Regions from separate parts of the Streptomyces sp. NPDC003248 genome, predicted to be linked through region 2. Evidence: riboswitches for the same ligand, from Rfam matches in the RefSeq annotation. Region 2 holds a riboswitch; the other holds the start of a gene.
The links. A riboswitch is a leader RNA that binds a small molecule or an ion and turns the genes downstream of it on or off. The one in region 2 is predicted to bind glycine.

Region 1: it holds a riboswitch for glycine, as region 2 does, so the genes downstream of both, gcvP (aminomethyl-transferring glycine dehydrogenase) here and gcvT (glycine cleavage system aminomethyltransferase GcvT) in region 2, are expected to answer to the same signal.

What each region holds. Positions count from the first base shown of each region.
Region 1 covers NZ_JBVHDT010000014.1:184,486-200,028, reverse strand. The annotation lists gene ACZ3KJ_RS28360 (DUF881 domain-containing protein) at 1-554, shown strand, start outside; gene ACZ3KJ_RS28355 (small basic family protein) at 551-883, shown strand; gene ACZ3KJ_RS28350 (DUF881 domain-containing protein) at 889-1,812, shown strand; gene ACZ3KJ_RS28345 (FHA domain-containing protein) at 1,895-2,779, shown strand; gene ftsR (transcriptional regulator FtsR) at 2,823-3,560, shown strand; gene ACZ3KJ_RS28335 (bifunctional nuclease family protein) at 3,646-4,119, shown strand; gene ACZ3KJ_RS28330 (MerR family transcriptional regulator) at 4,385-5,068, shown strand; gene ACZ3KJ_RS28325 (DNA polymerase IV) at 5,148-6,641, shown strand; gene ACZ3KJ_RS28320 (nucleotidyltransferase domain-containing protein) at 6,659-7,084, shown strand; gene ACZ3KJ_RS28315 (PRC-barrel domain-containing protein) at 7,093-7,464, opposite strand; glycine riboswitch at 7,579-7,674, shown strand; gene gcvP (aminomethyl-transferring glycine dehydrogenase) at 7,847-10,732, shown strand; gene ACZ3KJ_RS28305 (TOBE domain-containing protein) at 10,801-11,220, opposite strand; gene ACZ3KJ_RS28300 (TOBE domain-containing protein) at 11,415-11,810, opposite strand; gene ACZ3KJ_RS28295 (glycoside hydrolase family 43 protein) at 11,993-13,603, shown strand; gene ACZ3KJ_RS28290 (extracellular solute-binding protein) at 13,764-15,056, shown strand; gene ACZ3KJ_RS28285 (carbohydrate ABC transporter permease) at 15,063-15,543, shown strand, end outside.
Region 2 covers NZ_JBVHDT010000004.1:63,751-79,293, forward strand. The annotation lists gene ACZ3KJ_RS12075 (TetR family transcriptional regulator) at 1-448, shown strand, start outside; gene ACZ3KJ_RS12080 (hypothetical protein) at 671-808, shown strand; gene ACZ3KJ_RS12085 (thioesterase family protein) at 1,171-2,028, opposite strand; gene ACZ3KJ_RS12090 (trimeric intracellular cation channel family protein) at 2,093-2,749, opposite strand; gene ACZ3KJ_RS12095 (ABC transporter ATP-binding protein) at 2,813-4,102, opposite strand; gene ACZ3KJ_RS12100 (ABC transporter ATP-binding protein) at 4,099-5,193, opposite strand; gene ACZ3KJ_RS12105 (ABC transporter permease) at 5,190-6,197, opposite strand; gene ACZ3KJ_RS12110 (ABC transporter substrate-binding protein) at 6,280-8,037, opposite strand; gene ACZ3KJ_RS12115 (ABC transporter permease) at 8,106-9,104, opposite strand; gene ACZ3KJ_RS12120 (enhanced serine sensitivity protein SseB C-terminal domain-containing protein) at 9,603-10,400, opposite strand; gene ACZ3KJ_RS12125 (enhanced serine sensitivity protein SseB) at 10,527-11,333, opposite strand; gene ACZ3KJ_RS12130 (AAA family ATPase) at 11,904-12,578, opposite strand; glycine riboswitch at 12,750-12,843, shown strand; glycine riboswitch at 12,844-12,968, shown strand; gene gcvT (glycine cleavage system aminomethyltransferase GcvT) at 13,038-14,165, shown strand; gene gcvH (glycine cleavage system protein GcvH) at 14,312-14,689, shown strand; gene glyA (serine hydroxymethyltransferase) at 14,704-15,543, shown strand, end outside.

The DNA.
Region 1 (15,543 bases), on a different contig from region 2:
GCGCCGACGTGAGCGCCCGGCAGCGAGAAGCGCTCAGGGACAGCGGCGGCGGTGAGCAGGCGGAGCTGGTGGGCATGCTGGCGGGCGCCGTCGCGGTGCACGGGCCGGGGATCGAACTCGTCGTGGACGATGCAGAGGAAGCCTCCACGGGCGGTGACGGCGACCCCCGCGAGACCTCCGGCTTCTCCGACACCGGGCGGGTGCGCGACCGTGACATGCAGCGTGTGGTGAACGGGCTGTGGGCCTCCGGCGCCGAGGCGGTCTCCATCAACGGGCAGCGACTGACGGCCCTGTCGGCGATCCGGGCCGCGGGTGACGCGATACTGGTCGACAACAAACCGCTGGTGCCGCCGTACACGGTGCTGGCGGTGGGGGACGGGCAGAACCTCAGTACCCGGTTCCAGGACAGCTCCGACGGGCTGTACCTGCACGCCTTGCAGGAGAACTTCGGCATCCGGACCGCCATCTCCGTGCAGGACGACGTCCGGGTGCCCGCCGCGCCGAGTGTGATCGTACGTACAGCACAGCCGATAACTGAGAAGGACGCATCGTGATCGCCGTACTGGGCCTCGTCGTGGGCGTCGTGGCCGGCCTGTTGGTCCAGCCCGAGATTCCGGCCGCTGTCGTTCCGTACCTGCCGATCGCCGTCGTGGCGGCGCTGGACGCGGTGTTCGGCGGGCTGCGGGCCATGCTGGACGGGATCTTCGACGACAAGGTCTTCGTGGTGTCGTTCCTGTCGAACGTGGTCGTCGCCGCGCTGATCGTCTTCCTGGGCGACGAGTTGGGCGTCGGATCCCAGCTGTCCACGGGTGTGGTGGTCGTCCTCGGCATCCGCATCTTCTCCAACGCCGCGGCGATCCGCCGGCACGTGTTCCGGGCGTGAGGCCGATGAACGACCAGGACGAGACGCGCCGGGACGAGACACACCGGAGCTGGACGCAGGGGAGCGGGACGCACCGGCACGAGCCGCACGGCAACGGGTCGCACCGGGACGACACGGCGACGACCCGGCTGCGCAGGGAGTTGCCCGCGGAGGTCCCCGTGGTGCCCGCGCAGCAGCAGGGGCCGGGGCAGGCCGCGGAGCCCGCTCTGACGGGGCGGCAGCGGCTGGTGAAGGGACTGTGGCCGCCGCGCGTGACCCGGGCCCAACTCATCGTCGCCGTGCTGCTGTTCGGCCTCGGCTTCGGCCTGGCCGTCCAGGTCGCCTCCAACAGCGAGAGCGGCAACGCCCTGCGCGGCGCGCGCCAGGAGGATCTGGTGCGCATCCTCGATGAACTCGATGACCGCACTCAGCGTCTTGAGGACGAGAAGCAAGGCCTCGAGGAGCAGCGGCAGGAGCTGGAGAACAGTTCCGACCAGGCCGAAGAGGCACGGAAGCAGACGGTCGAGAAGGAGAAGCAACTGGGTGTCCTGGCGGGCACGGTGGCCGCCCAGGGGCCCGGTATCACCATGACCATCGAGGACACGAAGGGGACGGTCGAGGCGGACATGCTGCTCGACGCCATCCAGGAGCTGCGCGCGGCGGGGGCGGAGGCGATCCAGGTGAACGGTGTACGGGTCGTCGCCAGTACGTTTCTGACGGATTCCGGCAAGAGCGTGAGCGTCGACGGGAACAAGATCAACGCCCCCTATCGTTTCAAGGTCATCGGCAAGCCGCAGGACCTCGAACCGGCGCTCAACATCCCTGGAGGCGTGGTGCAGACTCTTGAGAAGGAGCAGGCCACCGTGACCGTCGAGCGATCGACCAAGATCGTCGTGGACGCCTTGCGAGCGGCGCAGCAGCCTGACTACGCTCGGTCGTCCTCCCAGTGAACCGGGGGTGCATGGGGGCCGTCCGGCAGGGGCATGAGGTTGCGGGGGGTCGGCGCACCGATCGGGTGGTGCGTGGTGGAAACTGTCTGGTGGATACGGACGTTGTGAAGGTGTCCGGGTCGGCCGGTGTATTCAGTCAGGGTTCGTCCTGCCCCACGGGCGGGTCTGTTTCGGTCAAGGGGAATCGCCCGTGAAGTTGTTTGCGAAGTTGTTCGGCAAGAGCGCGCGAGAGGGCAGCGACAACGCGACCGCCCGTCATCGCGCACAGCCCGAGGCGGAGGGTGAGCGGCCGCTGTTCCGCGACCAGGTGGCTGGTCCGGGCGGTGACATTCCGGGAGGCCAGGGCGGGGCGTCGGTTGACCCTGCCCAGGCCGGCGGCATAGGTTTCGGCCAACCGTCGACCTCGAGTGCGGGCGGAGGGTTTTCCCCTATGACGGCCCTGGTGTGTACGAGGTGCGGTAACCGCAACGCGGAGAACAGCCGCTTCTGCTCCAACTGCGGCGCGCCGCTGAGGCCCGGTCTGACGCCCGAGCGCGCGTCGGAGACGACCTCCACCATCTCCATCTCCGGTCTCGAGGCCTACGACTCCGAGACCACCGGTCAGACGCAGCTGCCGGCGCTCTCCCCCGAGGCGCAGGCCGCGGTGGACGCGCTGCCGCTCGGCTCCGCGCTGCTGGTCGTGCGCCGCGGGCCCAACTCGGGCAGCCGTTTCCTGCTGGACGGCGACCTGACCACGGCCGGGCGCCACCCGCAGAGCGACATCTTCCTCGACGACGTGACCGTCTCGCGCCGTCATGTGGAGTTCCGCCGTCGGCCGGACGGTTCGTTCACGGTGGCCGACGTCGGCAGTCTGAACGGCACGTACGTCAACCGGGAGCGGATCGACGAGGTCGCTCTGTCGAACGGTGACGAGGTGCAGATCGGCAAGTACCGGCTGGTCTTCTACGCGAGCCAGCGAGGCTACTGACCCTCCCCCGGGTTCCGTCCGGGGGTGTCCCCAGGGAAGGTCCATGCTGCGAACACCGAGGGGCGGTGCCGGTCACGGCACCGCCGCCGCGGACGGCGGTCCGATGAGCATCGGCGCGGTGCTGAACGTGCTGCGTGACGAGTTTCCCGACGTCACCATCTCGAAGATCCGCTTTCTGGAGTCGGAGGGACTGGTCGAGCCGGAGCGGACCCCCTCGGGGTATCGCAAGTTCAGCGCGCGGGACGTCGAGCGCCTCGGCCACGTGCTGAGGATGCAGCGCGACCACTATCTGCCGCTCAAGGTGATCCGGGAGCACCTGGACGCCATGGAGCGCGGTGAGGCCGCGCCGTTGCCGACCGTGGGCCGGCAGCGGGACGGCGAGACCGTGCCCGAGCTGTCCGACGTGCCCACGGTGGCCCGGATCGGGCGGGCCGAGCTGCTGGCGGCCGCGGGGGTCGAGGAGCCGGAGCTCGCGGAGTGGGAGGCGTACGGGCTCCTCGTGCCCCTGGAGGACGGGGTGTACGACGCGGAGGCGGCCACGGTGGCCTCGCTCGTCGCCGAGCTGGGGCGCTTCGGTATCGAGCCCCGGCACCTGCGGGTGATGAAGGCCGCCGCGGACCGTGAGGCGGGGCTCGTGGACCAGGTGGTCGCCCCGCTCCGGCGGCATCGCAATCCCCAGACCAGGGCCCATGCGGAGGCCCGGACGAAGGAGCTCGCGGGGCTGACGGTCCGGTTGCACGCGGCGCTCGTGCAGACCGCGCTCGGCGTGCGGTTGCCCTGACGGGCGGGTGCTCCGGGAGGCCGGATCGGTCACCCGTTCCCGGCCCGACTACCCAAACGTCCCGGGCACGGCCTAGGGTTGCTGTGTGAACGAGCTCGATGTCGTAGGTGTCCGGGTCGAGATGCCCTCCAACCAACCGATCGTGCTGCTGCGTGAAGTGGGGGGCGACCGTTACCTCCCCATCTGGATCGGACCGGGGGAGGCGACGGCCATCGCCTTCGCCCAGCAGGGCATGGCTCCCGCGCGGCCGCTGACCCACGACCTGTTCAAGGACGTGCTGGAGGCCGTCGGCCAGGAGCTCACGGAAGTGCGCATCACGGACCTGCGTGAGGGCGTCTTCTACGCCGAGCTGGTCTTCGCCAGTGGTGTCGAGGTGAGCGCCCGCCCGTCCGACGCCATAGCGCTGGCGCTGCGCACCGGGACGCCGATCTATGGCAGCGACACGGTCCTGGACGACGCGGGCATCGCCATCCCGGACGAGCAGGAGGACGAGGTGGAGAAGTTCCGCGAGTTCCTCGACCAGATCTCGCCGGAGGACTTCGGCACCAGCAACCAGTAGCGGGCGGTGCCCGTCCGTGCCCGGCCGGCGGGACGGTCCGCGCGCTGGAGGGGCGCCCGGGGCGTGCCCGGTGTGTCATGTGCCGGTGGCCCGTGAGAGCGGCGCACGGCCCCCGCTCCGCGCATTCGGCTAGCCTTTCCCCGCAGTGGGGTGCGGGAAACCGCTCCTTGGGTGATTATCACTCGGCGTGGCGAGTGTGGCGATCGTTGACGCACCCCTGGTGACTGCCTACCGTCGAGAAGGCAGGTCAAGGACGGAGGTCGGCGTGGGAAGCAGCGGCGACGGTACGGCTGGGGGTGCCCCCGGATTCGGTGTCGGGGGGAGCGGTCCGTACCCTTCCCCGAGTTCTCGGCTGCGCTCGGGCAGGGGGTACCCCGCGCACAGCGGCGGGGCCGACCTGGCTCCCCAGCGACCGGCTGCCGTGCCGAGCGGCGGAGGGACGGCGTCCATGGCGTCCGAGCAGATCGGCTACCGGGGCCCGACGGCGTGTGCGGCCGCCGGCATCACCTATCGACAACTGGACTACTGGGCGCGCACCGGGCTCGTCGAGCCGAGCGTGCGGCCCGCGCACGGGTCCGGCACGCAGCGTTTGTACAGCTTCCGGGACGTCGTCGTCCTGAAGATCGTCAAGCGGTTCCTCGACACCGGTGTCTCACTTCAGAACATCCGCACCGCCGTCCAGCACCTGCGTGAGCGCGGGTTTCGCGACCTGGAGCGCATGACGCTGATGAGCGACGGTGCCACGGTCTACGAGTGCACCTCGCCGGACGAGGTGCACGCGCTGCTCCAGGGCGGTCAGGGCATCTTCGGGATCGCGGTGGGCGTGGTGTGGCGGGACGTCGAGAGCGCGTTGTCCCAGCTGCACGGCGAGCGGGTGGACACCGGGGAGACGCTCGTCGGGCACAACCCGGCGGACGAGCTGGCGCGGCGGCGCAACCGGGCGGTCTGAGAGCCGACGTCCGGTGCTCCGGTGCCGTTGTGGGTGCGGTCCGGTGCTGTTGTCAGTGGTGTGGTGCAGCATCGGAGATGTGAGAAACGCGCCCACGATCCTGCATCTCGACATGGATGCCTTCTTCGCCCAGGCGGAGCAGGCGTCCAAGCCGAGTCTGCGCGGGAAGGCCGTCGTCGTGGGCGGGCTGGGGCCGCGCGGGGTGGTGGCGACCGCCTCGTACGAGGCAAGGGTCTTCGGTGTGCACTCGGCGATGCCCATGGCCCAGGCCCGCCGGCTGGCGCCGAACGCCGCCTATCTCACCCCGCGTTTCACGTTCTACCGGTCGATCAGCGACCAGGTGATGGGGTTGCTGCGGTCCCTGTCCCCGTTGGTCGAGCCGCTGAGCCTGGATGAGGCGTTCGTGGACCTGGAGGCCGGGGAGGCGGCCTGGGACAGCGGGTCGGCGCGGCTGGCCGGGGTGCGGCTGCGGGCGGACATCCGTGCGGTCACCGGCCTCACGGGATCGGTGGGACTGGCCGGCTCCAAGATGCTCGCGAAGATCGCCTCGGAGCAGGCCAAGCCCGACGGCCTGGTGCTGATCGAGCCGGGCACGGAGCGGGCGCTGCTCGGGCCGATGCCGGTGCGGACCCTGCCGGGGGTGGGTCCGGCGACCGGTGACCATCTGCGCCGGGCGGGGATCACCACGGTCGACGAGATCGTCGAGGCCGGTGAGGACGAGCTCGTGCGGCTGCTGGGCAAGGCCCACGGGCACGGCCTGTACGCGATGGCGCTGGCGCGGGACGACCGGCCCGTGGTGGCGGAGCGGGAGACCAAGTCGGTGTCGGTCGAGGACACGTACGACGTGGACATCCATGACCGGGTGCGGGTGGAGCTGGAGGTGCAGCGGCTGGCCGACCGGTGTGTGCGCAGGCTGCGGGGGGCCGGGCTGTCGGGGCGGACCATCGTGCTGAAGGTGCGGCGGTACGACTTCTCCACGCTCACCCGGTCCGAGACCCTGCGGGGGCCCACGGACGACCCCGCGGTGGTGCGGGAGGCGGCCGGCCGGCTGCTGGACGCGGTGGACACCACGGGCGGGGTGCGCCTGCTCGGGGTGGGTGTCAGCGGCCTGGCCGACTTCACCCAGGAGGATCTGTTCGCGCAGGTCGCCGAGGCGAGAGCGGAGGGCGTCGAGGAGGAGGTGCCGGACGAGCAGGTGCGCGAGGACGCGGCGCCGGACGGGCACCAGTGGCGTCCGGGGCACGATGTGCGGCATGCCGTACTGGGGCATGGCTGGGTGCAGGGCAGTGGTCTGGGGCGGGTCACCGTGCGGTTCGAGACACCGCAGTCGGAGGTGGGGCGGGTGCGCACGTTCCGGATCGACGACCCGGACCTGGAGCCGGCGGATCCGCTGCCGCTGGTGCGGCGAAGACCGGAGGAGGCCCCGACGGCGGACGGCGCGGTGGGAATCGCGGAAGGCGCGGTGGCGGACGTGGCGGGCGCGGCCGGGGAGGCGGGGCCGACGGGCAGCGTGCCGGCGGTCGAGGCGCCGGCGGTCGAGGTGCCGGGGGAGCGGCGGGGGGCCGTCCGGTGACCGCGGAGAGTTCTTCCGTGGTGGCGCCGGAGCGGTGTGCCGAGGTCCGGACGGTGGTGGAGCGGATCACGGCGTGGGCCCTCGGCCGGAATGACGTCGTCGGGGTGCTGCTGGTCGGGTCATGGGCCCGGGGTGCGGCGCGGCAGGACTCCGATGTCGATCTCGTGGTCCTGACGACCCGGGCCGCCGGGTACGCCGACGACGACGCCTGGCTCCGCGAGCTCGCCCTGGGGGAGGTGGTCCGTGTCGGGGCGTGGGGTCCTGTCACCGAGTGGCGGCAGGTCACCGCCTCCGGGCTGGAGGTCGAGGTGAACATCGGCGCGCCGGACTGGGCGTGCGCGGACCCCGTCGACGCCGGGACCCGGCGGGTCGTGCGGGGCGGCGCACGCGTCCTGCACGACCCCGCCGGGATGCTGGCGCGGCTGCTGCGGGCCTGCGGCTGACCGCGGGGTCAGACGTCGTCCCGGCCGGCCAGGGTGCCGAAGTCGTGGTCCTCCGCCGGGGGAGGGGCGCCCACGTCGAGGCCGTAGTGGTGGTAGAGCTGGAGCTCCTGCTCCGGGGAGAGGTGGCGGCCGACGCCGAAGTCCGGGGCGTCCTTGATCAGCGAGCGGTCGAAGGGGACGCGCAGGGTGCCCTCGACCAGCTCGCTGGGCTCCAGGGGGACGAAGGCGTCCCGGGAGAACAGGCCGGTCCGTATCGCCGCCCACTCGGGCACGCCGGTGGCGTCGTCGAGGTAGACCTCGTCGATCGTGCCGATCTTGGTGCCATGACGGTCGAACGCCTTGCGGCCGATCAGGTTGCGCGGATCGATGTCGGTCTGCACGGGCCCTCCACTTGGTCGCAACTCATCCGTAAGCACTACAAAAGAGCACATCGGTGATGGCGGCCACTCGACAGGGGGCACCGTTGACCTCGCTGATAGTCTGACTACGGCTGCTGACCCCGTGCGGGAGAGTCCTCCGGAGAACACCGGGGGCGCCGAAGGAGCAAATCCTCCCCGGAATCTCTCAGGCCCACGTACCGCACGGACGAGGTCACTCTGGAAAGCAGGGCGGACGATGGTTTCCGCCCTCACCGACGGTGAAAGCCGGGCGTCCACGGGCGGCCGGTGAAGCTCTCAGGTCGAGATGACAGAGGGGGAGGCCGTCCGGGTACCCGTGCCGTGGTGCCCCTCGAAGGTCGCGTCAGACCAGGAGGCCTCCGCAATGACCGCCCATCGCATTCCGCTCTCCGACCTCGAACGGGCGAACCCGTTCGAGCAGCGCCACATCGGGCCCGACCAGGAGGCGCGGGCCAAGATGCTCGCGCAGGTCGGGTACGGCTCGCTGGACGAGCTCACCGCCGCCGCCGTCCCCGATGTGATCAAGAACGCCGACGCGCTGGACCTGCCGGACGCGCGGTCCGAGGCCGAGGTGCTGGCCGAGCTGCGCTCGCTGGCCGACCGCAACCAGGTCCTCGACTCCATGATCGGCCTGGGCTACTACGGGACGTTCACGCCGCCGGTGATCCTGCGCAACGTCATGGAGAACCCGGCCTGGTACACGGCCTACACGCCGTACCAGCCGGAGATCTCCCAGGGGCGGCTCGAGGCGCTGCTGAACTTCCAGACCATGGTCGCCGACCTGACCGGGCTGCCCACGTCCGGTGCCTCGCTGCTCGACGAGGGCACCGCCGCCGCCGAGGCCATGGCGCTCTCCCGCCGCATGGGCAGGAACAAGAAGGGCCTGTTCCTGGTCGACGCGGACGCGCTGCCGCAGACCGTCGCCGTGATCGAGGCGCGGGCCGAGCCGACCGGCGTCGAGGTGGTCGTCGCCGACCTCGGCGACGGGATCCCGGCCGAGGTCGCCGAGCGCGAGATCAACGGCGTGCTCCTCCAGTACCCGGGTGCCTCCGGCGCCGTACGCGACATCAGGCCGGTCGTCGAGCAGGCCCACGCGCTGGGCGCGCTCGTCACCGTCGCCGCCGACCTGCTCGCGCTGGCGCTGCTGACGTCTCCCGGTGAGCTGGGCGCGGACATCGCGGTCGGCACGACGCAGCGGTTCGGTGTGCCGATGGGCTTCGGCGGGCCGCACGCCGGCTACATGGCCGTCCACGAGAAGTTCGCGCGCAGCCTGCCCGGCCGGCTCGTCGGCGTGTCCGTGGACGCGGACGGGAACAAGGCCTACCGGCTGGCGCTCCAGACGCGTGAGCAGCACATCCGCCGGGAGAAGGCCACCAGCAACATCTGCACCGCGCAGGTGCTGCTCGCCGTCATGGCCGGGATGTACGCCGTCCACCACGGCCCCGAGGGGCTCAGGACGATCGCGCGGCGCACCCACCGGTACGCCTCCGTCCTCGCCGGCGGCCTGAGGGCCGGCGGTGTCGAGGTCGTGCACGGCTCGTTCTTCGACACGCTGACCGTGCGGGTGCCCGGCCGGGCCGCCGAGGTCGTCGCCGCCGCGCGCGAGAACGGCGTCAACCTGCGCCTCGTCGACGCCGACCAGGTGTCGATCGCCTGCGACGAGACCACCGGGCGGGCCCAGGTGAGTGCCGTCTGGGCCGCCTTCGGGGTCGACGGGGACATCGAGGAACTCGACGCGGCGACCGAGGACGCGGTGCCGGCCGCGCTGCTGCGCACCGACGCGATCCTCACCCACCCCGTCTTCCACAGCCACCGCTCCGAGACCGCGATGCTGCGCTACCTGCGCCGGCTCGCCGACCGGGACTACGCGCTCGACCGCGGCATGATCCCGCTGGGCTCATGCACCATGAAGCTCAACGCGACCACCGAGATGGAGCCGGTCACCTGGCCCGAGTTCGGACAGCTGCACCCGTTCGCGCCCGCCGAGCAGGCGGAGGGCTACCTCACGCTCATCCATGAGCTGGAGGAACGTCTCGCCGAGGTCACCGGGTACGACAAGGTGTCCCTCCAGCCCAACGCCGGGTCGCAGGGCGAGCTGGCCGGTCTGCTCGCCGTACGCGGGTACCACCGGGCCAACGGCGACGAGCAGCGGACCGTGTGCCTCATCCCGTCGTCCGCGCACGGCACCAACGCCGCCAGTGCCGTGATGGCCGGCATGAAGGTCGTCGTGGTGGGCACGGCCGGGGACGGCGAGATCGACGTCGAGGACCTGCGGGCGAAGATCGACAAGCACCGGGACGAGCTCGCGGTCCTGATGATCACGTATCCGTCGACGCACGGCGTGTTCGAGGAGCACGTCGCCGACATCTGCGCCCAGGTGCACGAGGCCGGCGGACAGGTGTACGTCGACGGCGCCAACCTGAACGCGCTCGTCGGACTCGCCAGGCCGGGGCACTTCGGCGGTGACGTCTCGCACCTGAACCTGCACAAGACGTTCTGCATCCCGCACGGCGGCGGCGGCCCCGGCGTCGGGCCGGTGGCGGTGCGCGCGCACCTGGCGCCGTACCTGCCGAACCACCCGCTCCAGCCCGCCGCCGGGCCGGAGACGGGCGTGGGGCCGATCTCGGCCGCGCCCTGGGGCTCCGCGGGCATCCTGCCGATCTCGTGGGCGTACGTGCGGCTCATGGGCGGGGACGGGCTGAAGCGGGCCACGCAGGTGGCGGTGCTGTCCGCCAACTACATCGCCAAGCGGCTGGAGCCGCACTACCCGGTGCTGTACACCGGCCCCGGCGGGCTGGTCGCGCACGAGTGCATCATCGACCTGCGGCCGCTCACCAAGGCGACCGGGGTGAGCGTCGACGACGTGGCCAAGCGGCTCATCGACTACGGGTTCCACGCGCCGACGATGTCGTTCCCGGTGGCCGGCACGCTGATGATCGAGCCGACCGAATCCGAGGACCTGACCGAGCTCGACCGGTTCTGCGAGGCGATGATCGCGATCCGTGCGGAGATCGACAAGGTGGGTTCGGGCCGGTGGCCCGCCGACGACAACCCGCTGCGCCACGCCCCGCACACCGCGGCCGCGCTCGGCGGGGAGTGGGAGCACCCCTACACGCGCGAGGAGGCCGTCTTCCCGGCCGGGGTGTCCGCCGCCGACAAGTACTGGCCGCCGGTGCGCCGCATCGACCAGGCCTTCGGCGACCGGAACCTGGTCTGCTCGTGCCCGCCGCTGGACGCGTACGAGGACTGAGCGAGCAGCCGACGGCCGAGGGCCCCGTCCGTGCCGGACGGGGCCCTCGGCCGTGCCGGACGGCACACCTAGGCCGTGGCCAGGGCCACTTCGGTCGACTTGATCAGTGCGACGACGTCGGAGCCGACGAAGAGGCCGAGGTCGGTGGCCGCCTCCCGGGTGATCGCCGCGGTGAGCTCGCCGGCCGCGACGGAGACCTTCACGGACGCCATGGCCGCGCCGAGGGTGAGGCCCACGACCGTGCCGGGGAGCCGGTTGCGGATGGACAGGCCCTCGACGTGGCCGGTGGCGAGGGACACCTCCGTCGACTTCACCAGCGCCAGCACGGTGGAGCCCGGGGCGAGACCCAGCTCGGTCACCGCCTCCCGGGTGATCGCCGCGGTGAGCGTGGGGCCGCCGGTCAGCCGGACCCTGACGGTGGCCATCACCTCGCCCGGGGTGACGTCGCTGACGGTGCCGGAGAGCTGGTTGCGGATGCTCAAGGTCATGGGACCCCACCGTAGAGCCCCATCACCTCCATGCCGGGTATGTGTGTGTCCGTGCCGCACGGGCCGTGGCCGCCTTGTCGCCCGCCGCCTGCGCGTCGGTCCTGTGGGCCACCGCCGCGTCGGCCTCCGGCGGAGGCCCGGCCTTCGTCGGCCCGGCCTTCGTCGGGGCGCTCGGGGGAGGGGAGAGCGCTCGATCAGACCCGGTCGATGTGCACGTTCGTCGACTTCACCCGCGCGGTGGCCTCCATCCCCACCTCCAGGCCCAGCTCCTCGACGGCCTCCCGGGTCAGCAGGGAGACGAGCCGGTGCGGGCCGGCCTGGATGTCGACCTGGGCGGCGACGTCGCCGAGCTTGATCGCCGTGACGATGCCGGGGAACGCGTTGCGCACGGAGGTGTAGGAGGCGCCCTCCTCGCCGCTGCCGGAGCCCGCGAGCTCGACGGAGAACGCGGCGAGGTCCTTGCCGTCGATGAGGCGTCGTCCGGTCTCGTCGCGGTGGGTCGCCACCCGGCCCGCGTCCGCCCAGCGGCGCGCGGTGTCGGGGCTCACGCCGAGCAGCCGCGCGGCCTGGCCGATGGTGTAGGACTGCATGCCGGTCACGATAGGCGGTGCGGTCCGCGGCCGGGCGCGCCGGGCCCTGGAGCGCGCCGTGCGACGTCCACCGTGCGACGTCCTTGCCGAGCCGTCGGCCGCCGCCTACAGTCCGCTCCGTAATGTTCGTCGAAGAGACCGAATGTTTCGACCGCTTCGGTCTCCCGGAGGGGTGAAGGCACATGAGGACGAACGACGGGACGGACCGCGGGGTGTACGACGGGGCGGTTCGCGGGGCGAGCGGCGGGAGCGGCGGCGCCACGGACGGCGGCGCGGCCGGCCGGACCTACGGCAACCCCGTCATCCCCGGCTTCCACCCCGATCCCAGCATCTGCCGGGTCGGCGACGACTACTACGTCGTCTGCTCCAGCTTCGAGTACTTCCCGGGCGTCCCGGTCTTCCACAGCCGTGATCTCGTCCACTGGCGCCAGATCGGCAACGTCCTGGACCGACCGGCCCAACTGCCGCTGCCGGACGACCTGCCGGCCTCCGCCGGGATCTACGCGCCGACGATCCGGTACCACGACGGCCGCTTCTACATGATCACCACCAACGTCGCCGGCGGCGGGACCTTCCTCGTCACCGCCGAACGGCCGGAGGGGCCGTGGTCCGACCCGGTCTGGATCGACCTGCCCGGCATCGACCCCGACCTCGCCTGGGACGAGGACGGCTCCTGCTGGTGCGCGGTCTCGGGGGTGCGGGTCGCCCGGATCGACCCGGTGACCGGCGAGGTGCTCGAAGGGCCGGTGCCCGTGTGGTCCGGGACGGGGCTCCAGCATCCCGAGGCCCCGCACCTGTACCGCATCGGGCCGTGGTGGTATCTGCTGCTCGCCGAGGGCGGCACGGCCCACGGCCACAGCGTGTCCGTCGCGCGGGCCAGATCGCCGCTGGGCCCGTACGAGGCGGCCCCCGCCAACCCCGTCCTCACCCACGCCGGCACCGATCTGCCCGTCCAGTGCACCGGCCACGCCGACCTCGTCGAGGCGGCCGACGGCCGGTGGTGGATGGTGCTGCTCGGGACGCGCCCGCGCGGCTGGTTCCCCCGGTTCCACGTGCTCGGCCGGGAGACCTTCCTGGTCCCGGTCGAGTGGGTCGACGGATGGCCCCGGACGGGCCCGGTGCGTGAGCGGCACCCGGCGCCGGCGGGCGCCTGGCACCCCGTCCCGCCCGAGCCGGAGCGGGACGACTTCGACGCCCCCGGCCTCGCCCCGTACTGGATCTCCCCGCGCCGCCGGCCCGAGGGCTCCTGGTCGCTGAGCGCCCGCCCCGGCCGGCTCACCCTGACCGCGACCGGCGACAGCCTCGACCGCCCGGGGCACACCTTCGTCGGCCGCCGCCAGCGCCACCCCGACTGCCGGACGGCGGCCCGTCTGGAGCCCGGATCCGGGCGCGCCGGGCTCTCCGTCCGCCTCGACGAGGCCCACCACTACGACCTGGAGGTGAGCGGGGGAGAGGCGGGCGTGGTCGTCCGGATCGGGCCCGTACGGCAGTGGGTCGCACGGCGGCCGGTGCCGCCCGGCCCCCTCACCCTCGTCGTCGACATCCGCACGACCGACCAGGTGGCGCCGTCCGTGACGGCCCCGGGGCAGCGGGCCGACGGGGTGCGCCCGGCCGGTCCCGACACGATCGCCTTTTCGGTCGAAACGGCGGACGGCACCGAGCCGCTGGCGGAGCTCGACGGCCGCTACCTCTCCACCGAGGTGGCCGGCGGATTCACCGGCCGGGTCATCGGGCTCTACGTCACCGAGGGCACCGCGGACTTCGACTGGTGCGAGCACCGGCCGACCCGCTGAACCGCACCCGGCGGATTGCCTGTGCTCAAGGGGTTGCCACCCCTCCGAGCCTGTCTCTAGGGTGCGGCAGCAGCGAAGCTTTCCGAATCTCAAGCGAAACTTTCGACATCGGACGGACCGCGGTGTGCGGTGTGCCGTCCCGAACCCCGAGGAGCGCATGATGGGCCACCCGGCACTGTCCCGCCGCGGCTTCCTGGCGGCCTCCGCCGCGGCCGGTCTGAGCATGACGGCACTGAGCGCCTGCGGCGGCGACTCGGACGGAGGGTCGTCGGGGACGACCACCATCGAGTGGTGGAACATCTCCACCACCCAGCCGACGAAGGACGTCTGGGCCGCTCTGGCCAAGCGGTTCGAGGCACAGAACCCGAACGTCAAGATCAAGATCGTTCAGCTGGAGAACGACGCCTACAAGTCGAAGATGACGGCCCTGACCGCCTCCGGGAAGCTGCCCGACATCTTCCACACCTGGGGCGGCGGCGTCCTGCGGCAGCAGATCGACGCGGGGCTCGTCGAGGACCTCACCGAGCGCACCCAGGACTGGGCGAAGGACCTGCTGCCGGTCGCCGGCGAGCCGTACCTCTTCGACGACCGGACCTACGGCATCCCGTTCGACATCGGGATGATCGGCTTCTGGTACAACAAGGCGCTCTTCCGGCAGGCCGGCATCGACGCGCCGCCCACCACCTGGAGCGGCTTCCTCGACGCCGTCGGGAAGCTGAAGTCCGCCGGTGTCACCCCGCTCGCCCTGGCCGGCAAGGAGAAGTGGCCCGGCATGTACTACTGGGCCTACCTCGCGATGCGCACCGCCGGAGCCGACGCCGTCCAGAAGGCCGGCGACGACAAGGACTTCACCGGCGAGGGCTTCGTCCAGGCCGGGCGGCACCTGAAGGAACTCGTCGACCTGGAGCCGTTCCAGAAGGGCTTCCTCGGCGCCGCCTACTCCAGCCCCACCGGGCAGGCCGCCACCGTCGGCAACGGCAAGGCCGCCATGGAACTCATGGGCCAGTGGGCGCCCGTGGTGCAGGCCGACGCGGGCAAGGGGCTCGGCACGGACCTGGGCTTCTTCCCGTTCCCCGCGGTCGAGGGCGGCAAGGGCGCGCTCACCGAGGTGTTCGGCGGAGGCGGCGGCCACGCCCTGCGCGCGGGCGCCCCGCAGGCGGCCGTGGACTTCCTGAAGTTCTTCGCCTCCGCCGCCACCGACACCGAACTGGTCCAGAAGACCGGCGTCCTGCCCGTCGTACCGGCCGCCGAGAGCGCCCTCACCGACCCCAACCTCACCGCCGTACAGACCCAGTTGAAGGCGGCCACCGGCTTCCAGCTCTATCTCGACCAGGCGTACGCGCCCGCCCTCGGCCAGGAGGTCAACGACAGCGTCGCCGCCCTCATCGCCGGTTCCAAGTCGCCCCAGCAGGTCGCCGAGTCGATCACCAAGGTCGCGAAGGAAGAGCAGTAGCCCGCGATGACCTCGACCTACCTCCCGGACAAGCGCAGCGGCCCGGACGCCGACGCCGTGCTCCCGCCCCCGGCCGGCGGCCCGGCCCGGGGACGGGCCCGGCGGCGCGCGCGGCACTGGCTCACCGCCGTCGGCCTCCAGGCGCCCGCCCTGGTGCTGTTCGGCACGCTGGTGCTGCTGCCGATGCTGTTCGCGCTGTACGCCGCGTTCTTCCGCTGGGGCGGCTTCGGCATGCCCGAGGACTACGTCGGCGGCGACAACTTCACCCGGCTCTTCGAGGACCCCGTCTTCCTCGGTGACCTGTGGCGCTGCCTCCTGCTGGTGCTGCTCTCGCTCGCACTCCAACTGCCGTTCGCGCTCGCCCTGGCGGTCGCGCTCAACCAGCGGATCCGCGGCCGGGCCGTGTACCGGATGCTGTTCTTCGCGCCGTACATCCTCTCCGAGGCGATCACCGGCGTGCTGTTCGGCATGATCTTCGCGCCGGACG
Region 2 (15,543 bases):
CGAGGAGGCGCTGGGCAGCCTGCACCCGCTGATCCGCACCACCGTGACCGCCGCCGACTCCAGCGACGAACGCATCACGCGCGCTGTCGAGTTGATCGCCCGTCATGTTCACGCGTACCCCGCCCATGTCCGTTTCATCGCCCGTGAGCGACACGGCGGGGTCCAGCCGGTCCGCGAGGCGATACGGGAGCAACTGGGCCGGTTCGCCGAGGAGGTGAAGGCCGAGCTGGCCGGGGACGACGAGGCGGAGGGCTGGAGCGACGACGACCTGCTGATGCTCGCGCACCTCTACGTCGACCAGATGCTCATCACGGCCTCGCTGTTCCTGGAGGTCCAGGAGGCGGCGGCCGGTGACGAGCCCTCCGCGGAGGCCCGTGAGCGGGTCGCCCGGCTCGCGACACGGCGGTTGCGGCTCATCACCGTCGGCCGCCACCACTGGCTCGACTGAACCGGGCGGTCCGGCACACGGGGGAGGGCGGCGCACCCACCCCGAGTACGCCGCCCTCCCCCGCCCGCCGATTCGACCGCGCCCGCCGGTTCTCCCGCGCCCTCCGATTCCCGCCGGTTCTACTGCGCCTGCTGGCTCTGCTGCGCCTGGCCGCCGCCCGGCCCGCCGCAGCCGCCCTGGCCGCCACCGGGACCGCCGCCCTGGCCGGGCCCGCCGCTCGGCATGCCCGAGGGCATACCGCTCGGCATCGCGGAGGGCGACCCCGTCGGCATCCCCGAGGCGGCGCCCGACGGCGCCCCGCTCGGCATCCCGGACGGCATGCCCGAGGGCATACCGCTCGGCATCCCGGAGGGCGGCTGACACGTCTGCTGCCCCGAACTGCCGCTGTCCGTGGAGGACGAGTCGCCCGAGCCGCAGGCCGCGAGGGCGAGCGGCGAGAGCGCCAGGAGGGCCACCGCGGGGACGAGACGCACCGACCCGAGTACACGCTTCATGAGAATCAGCTCCATGGAAGATGAGGAATTCCTGAGGTGCGGTACTCAACCAACGACGGATAAGGCTTTGTTGGGGCCTTCCTGTTCCCCTCCTGTCAATCGGGCAAAGCGCGCCCCAAGGAACCGCTCCGACCTGGGAGTTCACCACGGCCGGCGGTCGGCGCACCGGTACAGCTCCGTGACGGAGACGGCCGCCCGCGGCCGCTCGCCGACGGTCCGCGCGGCCCCTCAGCCCAGCCTGACCCGGGCCAACTGGCGTGACTGCGCCACCAGCCGGTCCTCGCTGTCCCACACCTCGGCGTCCTCCTCCAGGAAGCCGCCGGCGAGGTTGCGGGTGGTGATGGAGACGCGCACGGGCCCCGGAGCCGGACGGGAGCGGACGTGGACGGTGAGTTCGACCGTGGGCACCCAGCCGGCGATGCCGAGGTCGAACGCGGTGGGCGGCAGGGCGTCCACGGCGAGGAGCAGCGAGAGGGGGTCGGCGTCGCGGCCGTCCGCCAGCCCGAACCAGGCCCGCACCTCGCCCTTGCCGGACGGCTGTCCGAGGGCCCAGCCCACGGTCGACGGGTCGAGCTTGAGCATCAGCCGCTCGGCGATGGGCTGCTGGTCGGCGCCGGGGGCGGGGGCGGGCCCGTCCGCGGGGCCGAGGCACTGGCCGATCGGCGGGACGGCGGGGGGCTTCGCGGAGGTGCGGACGTCGTCGGGGAGGGCGTCGAGGTCGCCGTAGGTGGCGAGGACGCGGATGCGTTCGACCTCGCGGCCCCGCTCGTCGTACTGGAGGAGCGACGCCTGGCCGGTGGAGAGGGTGCGGCCGGTGCGGACCGTCTCGGTGCGGACGACCGCCGGGCCGGGGCGGGAGGCGCTGAGGTAGTGCGCGGAGACGGTGAACGGGTCGTGGTGCGGCAGGGTGTCCGCCAGGGCGCGGGCCACGACGGCGAGCAGGTAGCCGCCGTTGACGGCGCCGAAGATCGTCCAGCCGGCCGAGAGGTCGGTGTCGTAGAGGCCGGGTGCGCGGAGGGTGACGGCGGTGTCGCGGTCGAACTCGCTGTCCCCGACGGCGGCGGGGGCCGTGACTGCTTCAGACATGGCGGAAACGGTACAGGAAGCAATTACTAAGCGGTAGCTTTCCAAGAGGGGCCCAGGGACCCGCCTACTCCTCGCGCACCGTCGAGCGGCGGTTCCACGCGCGCGGCGCCCGCCAGTGGAACCGCATCGCGAGCAGCCGCAGCACGAAGGCGGTGGCCGCGGCGACGCCGCTGGCCAGCGGGGTGAGGGCGTCGTAGCGGATGCAGAGCGCCACCATGGTGGCGCCGACCATCGCCGGGACCGCGTACAGGTCGCGGTCCCAGCGCAGCAGGGACGGCACCTCGTTGGCGAGGACGTCGCGCAGCACACCGCCGCCGACCGCGGTGGCCAGCCCCAGGGCCGCCGACGCGGTGAGGCCCAGGCCGAAGTCGTACGCCTTCGTCGTGCCCGTGACGCAGAAGAGGCCGAGGCCGGCGGCGTCGAAGACGTTCACGCCGGTCTGGATGCGCTCCACGTGCGGGTGCAGGAAGACGACGAGGAGCGCGGCGAGCAGCGGGGTGAGGAAGTACCCCAGATCCGTGAAGGCGGCGGGCGGTACGGCCCCGATGACCAGGTCGCGGAACAGCCCGCCGCCCAGAGCGGTGACCTCGGCGAGGACGGCGATGCCGAAGACGTCGAAGTTCTTGCGGACGGCCAGCAGGGCGCCGGAGATCGCGAAGACGAAGATGCCGATCAGGTCGAGCGTGTGCTGGACGGAGGGGCTGAAGATTTGCTGGAGCACCCTTCCATTCTCGCCCAGCGGTGAGCCCCCGCCTTACATTGCAAGGCAGGGGCTCGGCACTGCTTATTTCTCCTTGGAGGGAGTGTCCTCGGGGGTGGGGGCCGGGGTGGGAGACGCCTCCTCCGGGCCCTTCCCGGCCGCCTCCTCCGGGCCCTCCCCGGCCGCCGCTACCGGGCCCTCCGCGGCCGCCTCTTCCGTCTCCTCCGTCAGTGAGGCCACCGCCGCCGACGTCTCCGCCGACTGGGCGAGCACCTCGTCGGCCACCAACTCCGCCGCCTCCTTCGCCGCCGTCAGCAGGACGGTGTCCTGCGGGGCCTGGTCCGCGAAGTTCTCCGGGTGGTGGCAGGCGACCTGCTGGCCGGGCCGCAGCTCGACCAGCACGGGCTCGGTGGTCCGGCAGATCTCCGTCGCCTTCCAGCACCGCGTGTGGAAGCGGCAGCCGCTGGGCGGCGAGATCGGCGAGGGCACGTCGCCCCGGAGCAGGATCCGCTCGCTCTTGGCGGTGCGGCGCTTGGGGTCCGGGATGGGCACCGCCGACATCAGCGCCTTGGTGTACGGGTGCATCGGCGTGCGGTACAGCAGGTCGCGGTCGGCGAGCTCCACGATCTTGCCGAGGTACATCACCGCGATCCGGTCGGAGACGTGCCGGACCACCGACAGGTCGTGCGCGATGATCACGTACGTCAGTCCGAGCTCCTGCTGGAGGTCGTCCAGCAGGTTCACCACCTGCGCCTGGATCGACACGTCCAGCGCGGACACCGGCTCGTCCGCGACGACCAGCTTCGGGTTGAGCGCGAGGGCGCGGGCGATGCCGACGCGCTGGCGCTGACCGCCGGAGAACTCGTGCGGGTAGCGGTTGTAGTGCTCGGGGCTGAGGCCCACCAGCCCGAGCAGGCGCTGGACCTCCTTCTTGACCCCGCCCTCCGGCTCGACGCCCTGGAGCCGGAACGGCGCCGAGACGATGGTGCCGATGGTGTGCCGGGGGTTCAGCGAGCCGTACGGGTCCTGGAAGATCATCTGCACGTCCCGGCGGAGCGGGCGCAGGCCCTTGGTGCCGAGGTGCGTGATGTCCGTCCCGTCGAACTCGACCGACCCGCCGGTGGGCTCGATCAGCCGCGTGACGAGCCGGCCCATGGTCGACTTGCCGCAGCCGGACTCCCCGACGACACCGAGGGTCTCCCCCCTGCGCACCTCGAAGTCGATGCCGTCGACGGCCCTGACCGCCCCGACCTGCCGCTGGAGCAGGCCCTTCTTGATGGGGAAGTGCTTGACCAGGCCCTCGACCTTGAGCAGCGGTTTCTCGTCGTCGGTCCGCTGGGCCGGCACGGCGGCCCGGGTCTCAGTCTCGCTCACAGATTCGGCGCAATCTCTTCGGTCCAGATCCGCGTACGGTCCTCGGGCGAGAGGTGGCACGCGGTGAAGTGCCTGCTGCCGACCTCGTGCAGCTCGGGCCGTTCGGTGCGGGTGATCCCGCCCTTGGGGACGTCGGCGTACGGGCAGCGGGGATGGAACGCGCAGCCCGAGGGGACGTTGATGAGGCTGGGCGGCTGGCCCTTGACCGGCTTGAGCCGGTCGGTCTGGTCACGGTCGATGCGCGGCATCGAGCCGAGCAGGCCCCAGGTGTAGGGGTGCTTGGGTTCCTCGAAGATCTGGTCGACCGGTCCGCGTTCCACACAGCGCCCGCCGTACATCACGAGGATGTCGTCGGCGATCTCGGCGACCACGCCGAGGTCGTGCGTGATGATGACGACCGCGGAGCCGAACTCCTTCTGCAAATCCCGGATGAGGTCGAGGATCTGCGCCTGGACGGTCACGTCGAGCGCCGTGGTGGGCTCGTCCGCGATCAGCAGCTGCGGGTTGTTGACCAGCGCCATCGCGATCATCGCGCGCTGGCGCATACCGCCGGAGAACTCGTGCGGGTAGCTGTCGACGCGCTTGTGCGGCTCGGGGATGCCGACGCGGTCGAGGAGTTCGACGGCGCGCCTGCGGGCGGTCTTCTTGTCGACGTCGTGGTGGACGCGGTAGGCCTCCACGATCTGGCTGCCGACCGTGTAGTACGGGTGCATCGCGGACAGCGGGTCCTGGAAGATCATCGCCATGTCGCGGCCCCGCAGCCGGCGCACCTCGTCGGGGCCGGCCGAGACGAGTTCCTTGCCGTCGAGCCAGATCTCGCCGGACATCCGCACGTTCTTGCCCCGGCTGCCGAGGCGGTGCAGGCCCATGACGGCGAGCGAGGTGACGGACTTGCCGGAGCCGGACTCGCCGACGATGCCGAGGGTCCTGCCCTTCTCCAGCTGGAAGGAGAGCCCGTCGACGGACTTGACCAGGCCGTCGTCGGTCGGGAAGTGCACCTTCAGGTCGCGCACGTCCAGGAAGGCGCGGTCGGCGCCCTCGGCGCGCACGGGCTCACCCACGGCGGCCCCGGTCTTGGAAACGTCGGTCACGAGAGCCTCACCCGCGGGTCGACGGTGGCGTACAGCACGTCCACCACCAGGTTGCAGAGCACGACGAAGAAGGCGGCCAGCAGGGTGACGCCCAGGATCGGCGGCAGGTCGTTGTCGGTGATGGCCGCCACGGCGTACTGGCCGATACCGGGCAGGGAGAAAACGGACTCGGTGATCACGGCGCCGCCGAGCAGCAGGCCGATGTCCATGCCGAAGACCGTGACGATCGGGGTGAGCGCGGCCCGCAGGCCGTGCTTGAGGACGACCTTGCGCTCGCCCAGGCCCTTGGCCCGGGCCGTGCGGATGAAGTCCTCGCTCATGGTCTCGAGCATGCCGGACCGGGTGAGCCGTGCGTAGACGGCGGAGTACAGCAGTGCCAGCGAGCACCAGGGCAGGAACAGGGTGTTGGCCCACTGCGACGGGTTCTCGGTGAACGGCACATAGGTCCGCCCGAAGATGCCCAGCTCGTAGCTGAAGACGAGCAGGGCCAGCTGGCCGGTGAAGAACATGGGGAGCGACACACCGGCGAGCGCCACGCCCATCGCGGTCCGGTCGAAGAACGAACCCGGCTTGAGCGCCGAGACGACACCGGCGGCCACGCCCGAGACCAGCCACAGCACGGCGGCGCCCGCGGCCAGCGAGACGGTCACCGGCAGCCGGTCGACCAGCTGCGGCCAGACCTCGACGTGGTTCTTGAAGGAGTAGCCGAAGCAGGGCACCCCGCAGTCGGCCGTGGTGGGGCCGAGGTTGTAGGTGGTGCCGGAGACGATCCCCTTGATGAACTCGAAGTACTGCTCGTAGACCGGCTTGTCGAGCCCGAGGTTCTGCTTGACCGCCAGGATGTCCTCCGGCGAGGGGTTCTTTCCGATGTACTGCGCGGCCAGTTGGTCGGGGCTCTGCCCGGCCAGTCTCGGCAGCAGGAAGAAGATGCCGAAGGTGACCGCGGTGACGACCAGCAGCAGGATCACTGCCGCGACCGTCCGGCGGATGATGTACGAGATCACGGGGACCGGCGCCGGCGCCCGCGGACCGTCAGGCCCGCGGGCGCCAATGCCTTCACCTGCCTTCCAGGGCTTCTGCTGCGCGCTACTTCTTGGTCGTACCGAGGTTCAGAGCGTCGTACTGACCGCTCCAGGCGGCCGACGAGACCACGTTGGTGGCGTACGGCGAGCGGTACAGCAGGACCTTGAAGTAGGTCAGCGGCACGATCACGGCGTCGTCCATCGCCTGCTTGTCCACCGCGGTGTAGGCGGCGTTGCGCGCCGACTCGTCCGGGTTCAGGATGGCCCCGTCGAGCAGCTTGTTGACCTCGGCGTTGTTGTACGCGGAGAGGTTCGTGTTGCCGGACGGGCTGATCGCCTTGCCGTTGAGGATCTGGTTCAGGTAGCCGTAGCCGGTCGGCCAGTCGGCGCCCCACTGCATCATGATGATGCCGATGCCCTGCTTCTTGGCGAACGCCGGGACACCCGCGTAGTCCGTGAAGTACTTGCCGGACGGGTACTGCTTCAGCTCGGCGTTGATGCCGACCTTCTTCAGCGAGTCGATGATCGCGGTGGCCGCGTCGACCTCCTGCTGGCGGTCGCTGCGCGCGGAGATGTAGGTCGTGAAGCCCTTCTCCTGGCCGCAGGCCTTCAGCTGCTCCTTGGCCTTGGTCGCGTCGCCCTTGCTGCCGGCGGTGGCGTAGGTGTCGTACTTCTGGTAGCCGGTGACGTCCGTCGGGAGGATCGTGGAGGCGATGTCACCGCGGACCGGGCCGCCCTGCGCGGTCTGCACGGCCACCTTGTCGATGGCGTACTGCACGGCCCTGCGGCACTCGACCTTGTCGAGCGGCGCGACCTGGGTGTTCAGCGCCGCGTAGACGAGCCGGCTGCCGTAGGTGTTGTCGGTGCTGGCCTTGAGGTCCGCGTCGGCGAACAGCTTGGCCTGGGTCTGGGTGTCCACACCGCGGCCCGCGAGGTCGACGGTGGTGGTGCCGTCGATCAGGTCCTGGTCGATGGTGGCCTGGTTGACCTTCAGGTTGACCACGATCTTGTCCGGGTACTGCTTGCGCAGCGGGTCGGTCTTGGGGTCCCACTGCTCGTTGCGGACCAGGGTGACCGACTTGCCCTCCTCGTAGCTCGCGAACTTGTACGAGCCGGAGGAGACGATGTTCTTGACGTAGTCGATACCGGTGTCCTTCGCCTGCGGCACGGGGGCCGTCTGCGGCGTGGTGACCAGGTAGTCGAAGTCCATGAACGCTTGCTTGAGCTTGAAGGTGATCGTGTACTTGTCCGGCGTCTCGATGGACGCCAGGCCCTTCGCGCTCTTGTCCTTGTACGGGCCCTTGTAGCTGTCGCCGCCCGCGAGGTACGTGGCGAAGTAGTTCGGGCCGAGGGAGAGGACGTCACGGGCGAAGTTGGAGCGCTCCACCGCGTACTTGACGTCGGCCGAGGTGATCTCGGTGCCGTCCTGGTACTTCACGCCCCTGCGGATCTTGTACGTCCAGGTCTTGCCGCCGTCGGACGACACGCCCTTGGACTCCGCCAGGTCGGGCACGACCTCGTTGCCCTTCTCGCCCGGGGCCGGGTTGAAGGTGAGCAGCGGACGCGCGTAGAGCCGGCTGAAGTTGTACATGTACGCGTAGTACGTGTTGCCCGGGTCGAACGAGTCCGGGACGTCGGACATCGCGTAGGTGACCGTGCCGCCCTTCTGCGTCGAGGCGTTCACGACCCCCTTGGTGGCGGCGTTGGCAGCGGCCTTGTTCCCGCTGTCGTCACCGCTGCCGTCGTCGGCCTTGCTACAGCCTGCCAGGAGCAGGCCAGCGCTGCTGATGGCCGCGACTACGGCCAATGCTGACCTTCGCATGTTGGTCGCATTCCCCTTCGTAGGTGGACACTTGGTATGGACGCGGACGGCGTCCGCGACCGCAGACGTCAGCGGCTGCGGGGGTCGAGTGCGTCCCGGAGGCCGTCACCGAGGAGGTTGAAGGCCAGCACGGTGATGAAGATGGCGAGACCGGGGACGATCATGTACTGCGGATCGACCTGGAAGAAGTCGACGGCCTGGTTGAGCATGCCGCCCCACGAGGCCTGCGGGGGCTGGATGCCGACGCCGAGGAAACTCAGTGAGGCCTCGAAGAGGATGTTGGTGGGGATCAGCAGCGTCGAGTAGACGATGATCGGCGCCACCAGGTTGGGCAGCAGCTCCTTGAACAGGATGTACGGCCCGCCGGCGCCCATGCCCCGGGAGGCGTCGACGAACTCCCGCTCGCGCAGCGCCAGCGTCTGGCCGCGCACGATGCGGCCCATGTACGGCCAGTTGAAGAAGCCGATGACGAAGATCAGCACGAGGATGTGCAGCGGAAGGCCCTCGAGCCCGAACGCGCCGCCCTGGAGCGTCGCCGAGATGGCGATGGCGAACAGCAGCAGCGGGAAGGCGAGGAAGGTGTCCATGAGACGGCTGATGACGGAGTCGACGCGTCCGCCGTAGTAGCCGGCGACGAGGCCGAGGACGGTGCCGATCACGTTGGACAGGATCGTCGCCCCGAAGGCGACGACGAGGGAGACCCAGGAGCCCTCGAGGATGCGGGCGAGGATGTCGCGTCCGAACTTGGGCTCCACACCGAGCGGGTGGTCCCAGCTCATACCACCGAAGTCCCCTTGGGGGAGGGTGGTGTTGGGGTCGATCAGGTCCTGGTGGAAGGCGTTGGGGTCGAGGCCCAGCAGCGCCTGGAGCGGGCGCGACAGGGCGGCCGTCAGGATCAGCAGCACGACGACGACGCCGCCGGCCACCGCCGCCTTGTCCCGCTTGAAGCGGGTCCAGGCGATCTGCCCGAGGGAGCGGCCCTCGATCTGCCGGGACGCGGCGCCCGCCAGCACGGCCTCGGGTTGGGCCTCGGCCTGCGATCCGGTGGTCTCGATCGGTGCCGTCACAAGTGCCCTGCCCCTTCTCGCCGGCGGTGACCGGCCTTCATACCGCCGCTGTCGGCGCTGTGATTCGCTTGCGTGCTGCGCGGCGGCCGCAGGTGGTACGGCCCAACTGCCCGGCCGATCCCCGGACGGGTGCGCCTTCACAGGATCGACACGGCCTCGCGTCTGAGAGGCGAGTCTTCAACGCGTTCGTGATCACGCGCCAGATCTGTCGACGAAAGGATGCCTAACCGTGATGCCGACATGGGGAATCCGTTATCCGAACGCGGCATGCCGCCTTCCGGAGAGGCAAGGACCCAACGTCAGTGCGACACACGCGAGTTGACGCACCACTCAGCGTGACGGAAGCCCGTCCCGCGGCGCCCGTCGCGACGGGGGCGGCGAACTGCGCGAAACGGGCGCTACGTCGGGTGATCCCGTGTCGCCGCGGCCCGGCGGGGGCACCACCGCGGCCGGTTCCGGGGCGGGCCCGACCCCTCGGCCGGACACGGGCGGTGACGGTCAGTAGGGGCGTGGGCCCGGGTAGCCGTATCCGGTGGCCGGGGCCTGGGCGGGGGCCGCCGGGGCGTGGGCCTCACGGTCGTAGAACGGGCGGGCGTGGGTGCGCATCCACATCACGACCGGGTCGTAGTCGTCGCTCATCGCGACCGTCGACACGGGCAGTCCCTCCGGCACGGCGCCGATCGACTGCTGCATCATCGCCCGCACCGCGTCCACCGCCGGCGGGGAGGTGTCGTACACGTCGAGGCCGAGGGCGAGGTAGGGCGCGCCCAGCGCGGGCTGCACCCAGGCGCGGCGCAGCGAGCGCAGGGCGGGGGTGCGGTGGGCGTTCTGGGCGAGGAGGGCGTAGAACTGCGGGATCTCGATGGCGGGTTCGGACAGCCGCAGGGGTCCGGCGGGCTGGCGCTCCAGGCCGGTGGCGATCCGCCGCAGATCGAGCCAGGGGATGCCGACGCCGCCGCCCGGGGCGTGCGGGTTCAGCCAGAGGCCGTAGTGGTCCGGGTAGAGCGTGCGCGCCACGTCCAGGCCGTCGACGACCTCGTACGACCTGTTCCAGCCGCTGGCGGAGAGCTCCTGGGCGGAGGTGACGCAGGGGGCGTAGCCGTGGCCCTCGACCTCCATGGTGCCGTACTGGGCGTCCGGGGAGCCGGCCTGTCCCTGCCACAGCAGCATCCAGACCTGGCCGGTGGTCGGTGTCGCGAGCGCGCGCAGGAGCGCCTCGTAGGCGTCGTAGCGCCCGGGCGTGACCTGGCGCAGCATGTGCTCGACCTGCCCGGCCGCGATGCCGCTGGCGCTCACCTGTACCGCCCCTTCTCTCGGTTGCCCCGCGTCGGAGACCAGCTTAGGCGGCTCCGCCGACAACGGGCGCCCACCGAGGGGTGGGTTGTCCGTCGCCGGCGGTCGCGGGGGCGTCCGGGCGGGCGGTCAGCCGGCCCTGGTGTAGAAGGGGCGGACCCGTTCCTTCATCCACCGGCCCACCGGGTCCTCCGTCACGTCGAGGAGGACGAGGTTGACCGGCCACTTCGGGGGGACGGCGCCCAGGGCCCGGCCGAGGGCCTCCAGGGGAAGCGCCCTCAGGTCGCCCTCCCACACGGAGAGTTCCACACCGACGAACATGACCGGGTCGGCCGTCTCGATGGCGGCGAGGCAGCGGCGGGCCGTGAGGACGACGCCGGTCGCCTCGAACTCGGCCGAGGCCGCGGTGAGGAAGTCGACGGGGTCGTCCTGCCAGTCGGGCTCGAAGAGGCGGACCCGGCCGCCGCTCGACGGGCCGTCCAGCGGGGTGCGCACGGTGCGGCACAGCTCGGCCACGGCCGGCGGGGGCAACGGCATGCCGACCACGCCGTCCGGGTTCAGCACGATGCCCACCTGCGGCGGCAGGCCGCGGGCGAACTCGACGGCCGGCGCGATCGTGTACGACATGTGCGAGCCGACGACCTGGCGGAACTGCTCCTCCGAGCTGAAGACGGGCACGAAGGCCTGGCCGTGGAGTTCCAGCGTGGGCAGGTCGAGGGGGCCGCTGTGCGGGCCGCCGCCGCTGGGCAGCGGGATCCACACGAAGCTGCGGCCGAGCACCTCCACGATCCGCCCGCCGGCCTCCGGCACGCCGAGGGAGGCCGAGAGCACCTCCTCCAGCTCGTTGCTGGGCCATCCGCCGTGCGACGGGGGGTGCGACTGTGCCGGGAAGTCCGCGAAGTGGTCCGCCGGGAAGTCCGCCGGGGGGAAATCCATCTGTCTACCGCCTGCTGGGAACCGCTGCTGGAGCTGAAAGGCTAGCGGGTACCGGCAACCGGCCCCACAGCCCACGGCACGCTCCCCGAAGGGCACCCCCGGCCACCGCCCCCGAACAGCACCGCCGGCCACTGCCCGCGGCACGGTACGGAAGGGACGCCCCCTCGGCGCGGTACGGAAGGACGCCCCCTCGGCCACAGCCCTTGGCGCGGTACGGAAGGGCGCGCCCCCTCAGCCACAGCCCGCGGCGCGGCACCCGGAGGCTTCCCTCGGCCACGGCCCGAGCCTGCGGCTCCCGACCGGCGGGGGCCGACCGAAGCGGGAGTGGGTCCCCGCGCCACCCGCGCGGGACCCGGGCGCCTGCGCGGGCGGCCGCCCCACCCGACCGCCCCGGCGAGGCCGGCCAAGACGGAAGAGCGAGTCCCCCCGCCACCCGCACGCCACCCGAGCACCCCTCCGACGCCCCGTGCCGACGGCCGCCCCGTGCGGCCGGGGCGCCGGGGCCGGGGGTGCGGTCTGCCGGGGTCCGCCGTCGGGGAAGGGAGGGCGGGGAGGGCGAGGACGAGCGGATCAGCCGGTGAAGGCGATGCGGCGGAGGGCGTCCGCCGCGGGGCGGTCGAGGAGGATCGCCGAGCCGCAGCCCTCGGGGAGGCGGCCCCGCTCGACGGAGCGCAGGAGGCGGGAGGCGGCCCGGCGGTGGCGCAGGAAGGCGTAGCGGGAGACGCCCCGGCCGCGCTCGCGCTGGCCCTCCAGGGCGGTGCCGGGGGTGACGTCGAGCATCAGCAGGTGCAGGGTGCCGCCACGTCGGCGAGCCTCGCGGGCCAGCCAGGCGCGCACCCAGGCCTGCGTGCCGCAGTCGTGCACCACGACGCCCCCGCCGGCGCGCACGGCGCGGCGCAGCCCGGCGTAGTGGGCGACGCGGACGAGCGGGCGGTAGAGCGCGTACGGCAGGAAGCGCGGCACGCGGGCGTCCCAGCGGTCGCGGGTGTCCTGGGAGTCGATGCGGACGCCGTTCACCGTGCGCCGCATCAGGGTGGACTTGCCGCTGCCCGGCAGGCCCGTGACGACGACCAGGTCGCGCGGGCCGAACAGCAGGCCGTGCGGGCTGTGGCCGGCGCGGTCGCGCAGGTCGCGGACGACGGACGCGCGGGCCGTACCGCACACCCCCCGGGCCGGGGTCGCGGGCTGCGCGGGCAGCGCGATCGCCGAGGTCGTCGCGTACGCCGTGGTCCTGTTCACCGTCATCGTCCTCCCCTGGGGTCAGACAAGTCTTCTCCCCTTCGAGCGTAAAGAGAAGGTAATGCTCGGTGTCTTCCTGTTTCGTACGCGTCCCGCCACAAGCCGGTTACAGATGCGGCCTGCCGTGACGCGGGCCGGGCGTGCAATGATGGCCGCGCCAACTGCATACCGGCCGTTTGAATCCGCGCGGGAGAGTCCCGGACCGTGTCCGGGCGCCGAAGGAGCAAGTCCCTCCCTTGAATCTCTCAGGCCCCGTTACCGCGCGGGCGAGGCACATCTGAAAAGCGGGCCGCTGCCACAGGGCCCCACCCAAGGTGCAAGTCAGGACCGCGTGATCGTCGCCGATCACCCGCGGTCATGGCGAACCTCTCAGGTTCCGATGACAGATGGGGAGGACTTTCCTCGCCCTCCCCCGCGCCCGGCTGTGCTCGCGCGGGGCCCCTCGCCCTGGGAGACGACCGTCCGATGAGCAGTACCGAACCCTCGCGGCAGCGCCGTACCGCGCTCGACGCCGTGCACCGCTCGCTCGGTGCCACGATGACCGACTTCGCCGGCTGGGACATGCCGCTGCGCTACGGCTCCGAGCGCGACGAGCACCACGCCGTCCGCACCCGCGCCGGCCTGTTCGACCTCTCGCACATGGGCGAGATCACCGTCACCGGTCCGCAGGCGGCCGCCCTGCTGAACTTCGCCCTGGTCGGCGACATCGCGTCCGTCGGCGTCGGCCGCGCCCGCTACACGATGATCTGCCGGGCCGACGGCGGCATCCTCGACGACCTGATCGTCTACCGGCTCGCCGACACCGAGTACATGGTCGTCGCGAACGCCTCGAACGCGCAGGTGGTGCTGGACGCGCTCCAGGAGCGCTCCGCCGGCTTCGACGCCGAGGTCCGCGACGACCGGGACGCCTACGCCCTGATCGCCGTCCAGGGCCCCCGGTCGCCGGGCATCCTGGCGTCCCTCACCGACGCCGACCTCGACGGCCTCAAGTACTACGCCGGACTGCCCGGCACCGTCGCCGGGGTCCCGGCGCTGATCGCCCGCACCGGCTACACCGGCGAGGACGGCTTCGAGCTGTTCGTGAAGCCGGAGCACGCGGTGGAGCTGTGGCAGGCCCTGACCAAGGCCGGCGAGGGCGCCGGACTGGTCCCCTGCGGCCTGTCCTGCCGGGACACGCTGCGCCTGGAGGCCGGCATGCCGCTGTACGGGCACGAGCTGTCGACCGCGCTGACCCCCTTCGACGCCGGCCTCGGCCGGGTGGTCAAGTTCGGCAAGGAGGGCGACTTCGTCGGGCGCGCGGCGCTCGCCGAGGCGGCCTCGCGCGCGGAGACGGACCCGCCGCGCGTCCTGGTCGGCCTGGTCGCCGAGGGCCGCCGGGTGCCGCGCGCCGGGTACGCGGTGGTCGCGGGCGGCGAGACCATCGGCGAGGTCACCTCCGGCGCCCCCTCCCCCACGCTGGGCAAGCCGATCGCGATGGCGTACGTCGACGCCGCGCACGCGGCACCGGGCACGCCGGGTGTCGGCGTGGACATCCGGGGCAGCCACGAACCGTACGAGGTCGTGGCGCTGCCGTTCTACCGGCGACAGAAGTAAAGACCCCCGGAAGCGAAGACCCGGGGGCAGAGATCGCCGCCGGGACGGCCGGTGCGCGTGACCCTGCGCACATTTCCGCTGCTCACGAACGTATTCAGCAGTCCCCCCTTCACCAGCACTCCCCCGCGTACAGGAGAATTCAGGCCATGAGCAACCCCCAGCAGCTGCGCTACAGCAAGGAGCACGAGTGGCTGTCGGCCGCCGAGGACGGCGTCTCGACGGTCGGCATCACGGAGCACGCGGCCAACGCGCTCGGCGACGTGGTCTTCGTGCAGCTCCCGGCGGTCGGCGACTCGGTGACCGCGGGCGAGTCCTGCGGCGAGCTGGAGTCGACCAAGTCGGTCAGTGAGCTGTACTCGCCCGTCGACGGCGAGATCGTCGAGGTCAACCAGGATGTCGTCGACGATCCGGCGCTGGTGAACTCCGCCCCCTTCGAGGGCGGATGGCTGTTCAAGGTACGCGTCTCGGGCGAGCAGGAAGAACTGCTCTCCGCCGACGAGTACACCGCCTACACCGCCGGCTGAGGAGTCGTAGACGCATGTCTGTCCTGAACACGCCCCTGCACGAGCTCGACCCGGAGATCGCCGCGGCGGTCGACGCCGAGCTGCGCCGCCAGCAGTCCACGCTGGAGATGATCGCCTCGGAGAACTTCGCTCCGCTCGCGGTCATGGAGGCGCAGGGCTCGGTCCTGACCAACAAGTACGCCGAGGGCTACCCCGGCCGCCGCTACTACGGCGGCTGCGAGCACGTCGACGTCGCCGAGCAGATCGCGATCGACCGGATCAAGGAGCTGTTCGGCGCCGAGTACGCCAACGTGCAGCCCCACTCGGGCGCCTCCGCCAACCAGGCCGCCCTGTTCGCGCTGGCCCAGCCGGGCGACACCATCCTCGGCCTGGACCTGGCGCACGGCGGTCACCTGACCCACGGGATGCGCCTGAACTTCTCCGGCAAGCAGTTCGACGTGGTCGCGTACCACGTGGACGAGGCCGGCCTGGTCGACATGGCCGAGGTCGAGCGGCTGGCCAAGGAGCACCGTCCGAAGGTGATCATCGCGGGCTGGTCGGCGTACCCGCGGCAGCTGGACTTCGCCGAGTTCCGCCGGATCGCCGACGAGGTCGAGGCGTACCTGTGGGTGGACATGGCGCACTTCGCCGGTCTGGTCGCGGCGGGCCTGCACCCGAACCCCGTCGAGTACGCCGACGTCGTCACCTCCACCACCCACAAGACGCTGGGCGGCCCGCGCGGCGGCATCATCCTCGCGAAGAAGGAGTTCGCGAAGAAGCTGAACTCCTCCGTCTTCCCGGGCTTCCAGGGCGGTCCCCTGGAGCACGTGATCGCGGCCAAGGCGGTGTCCTTCAAGGTCGCGGCGAGCGAGGAG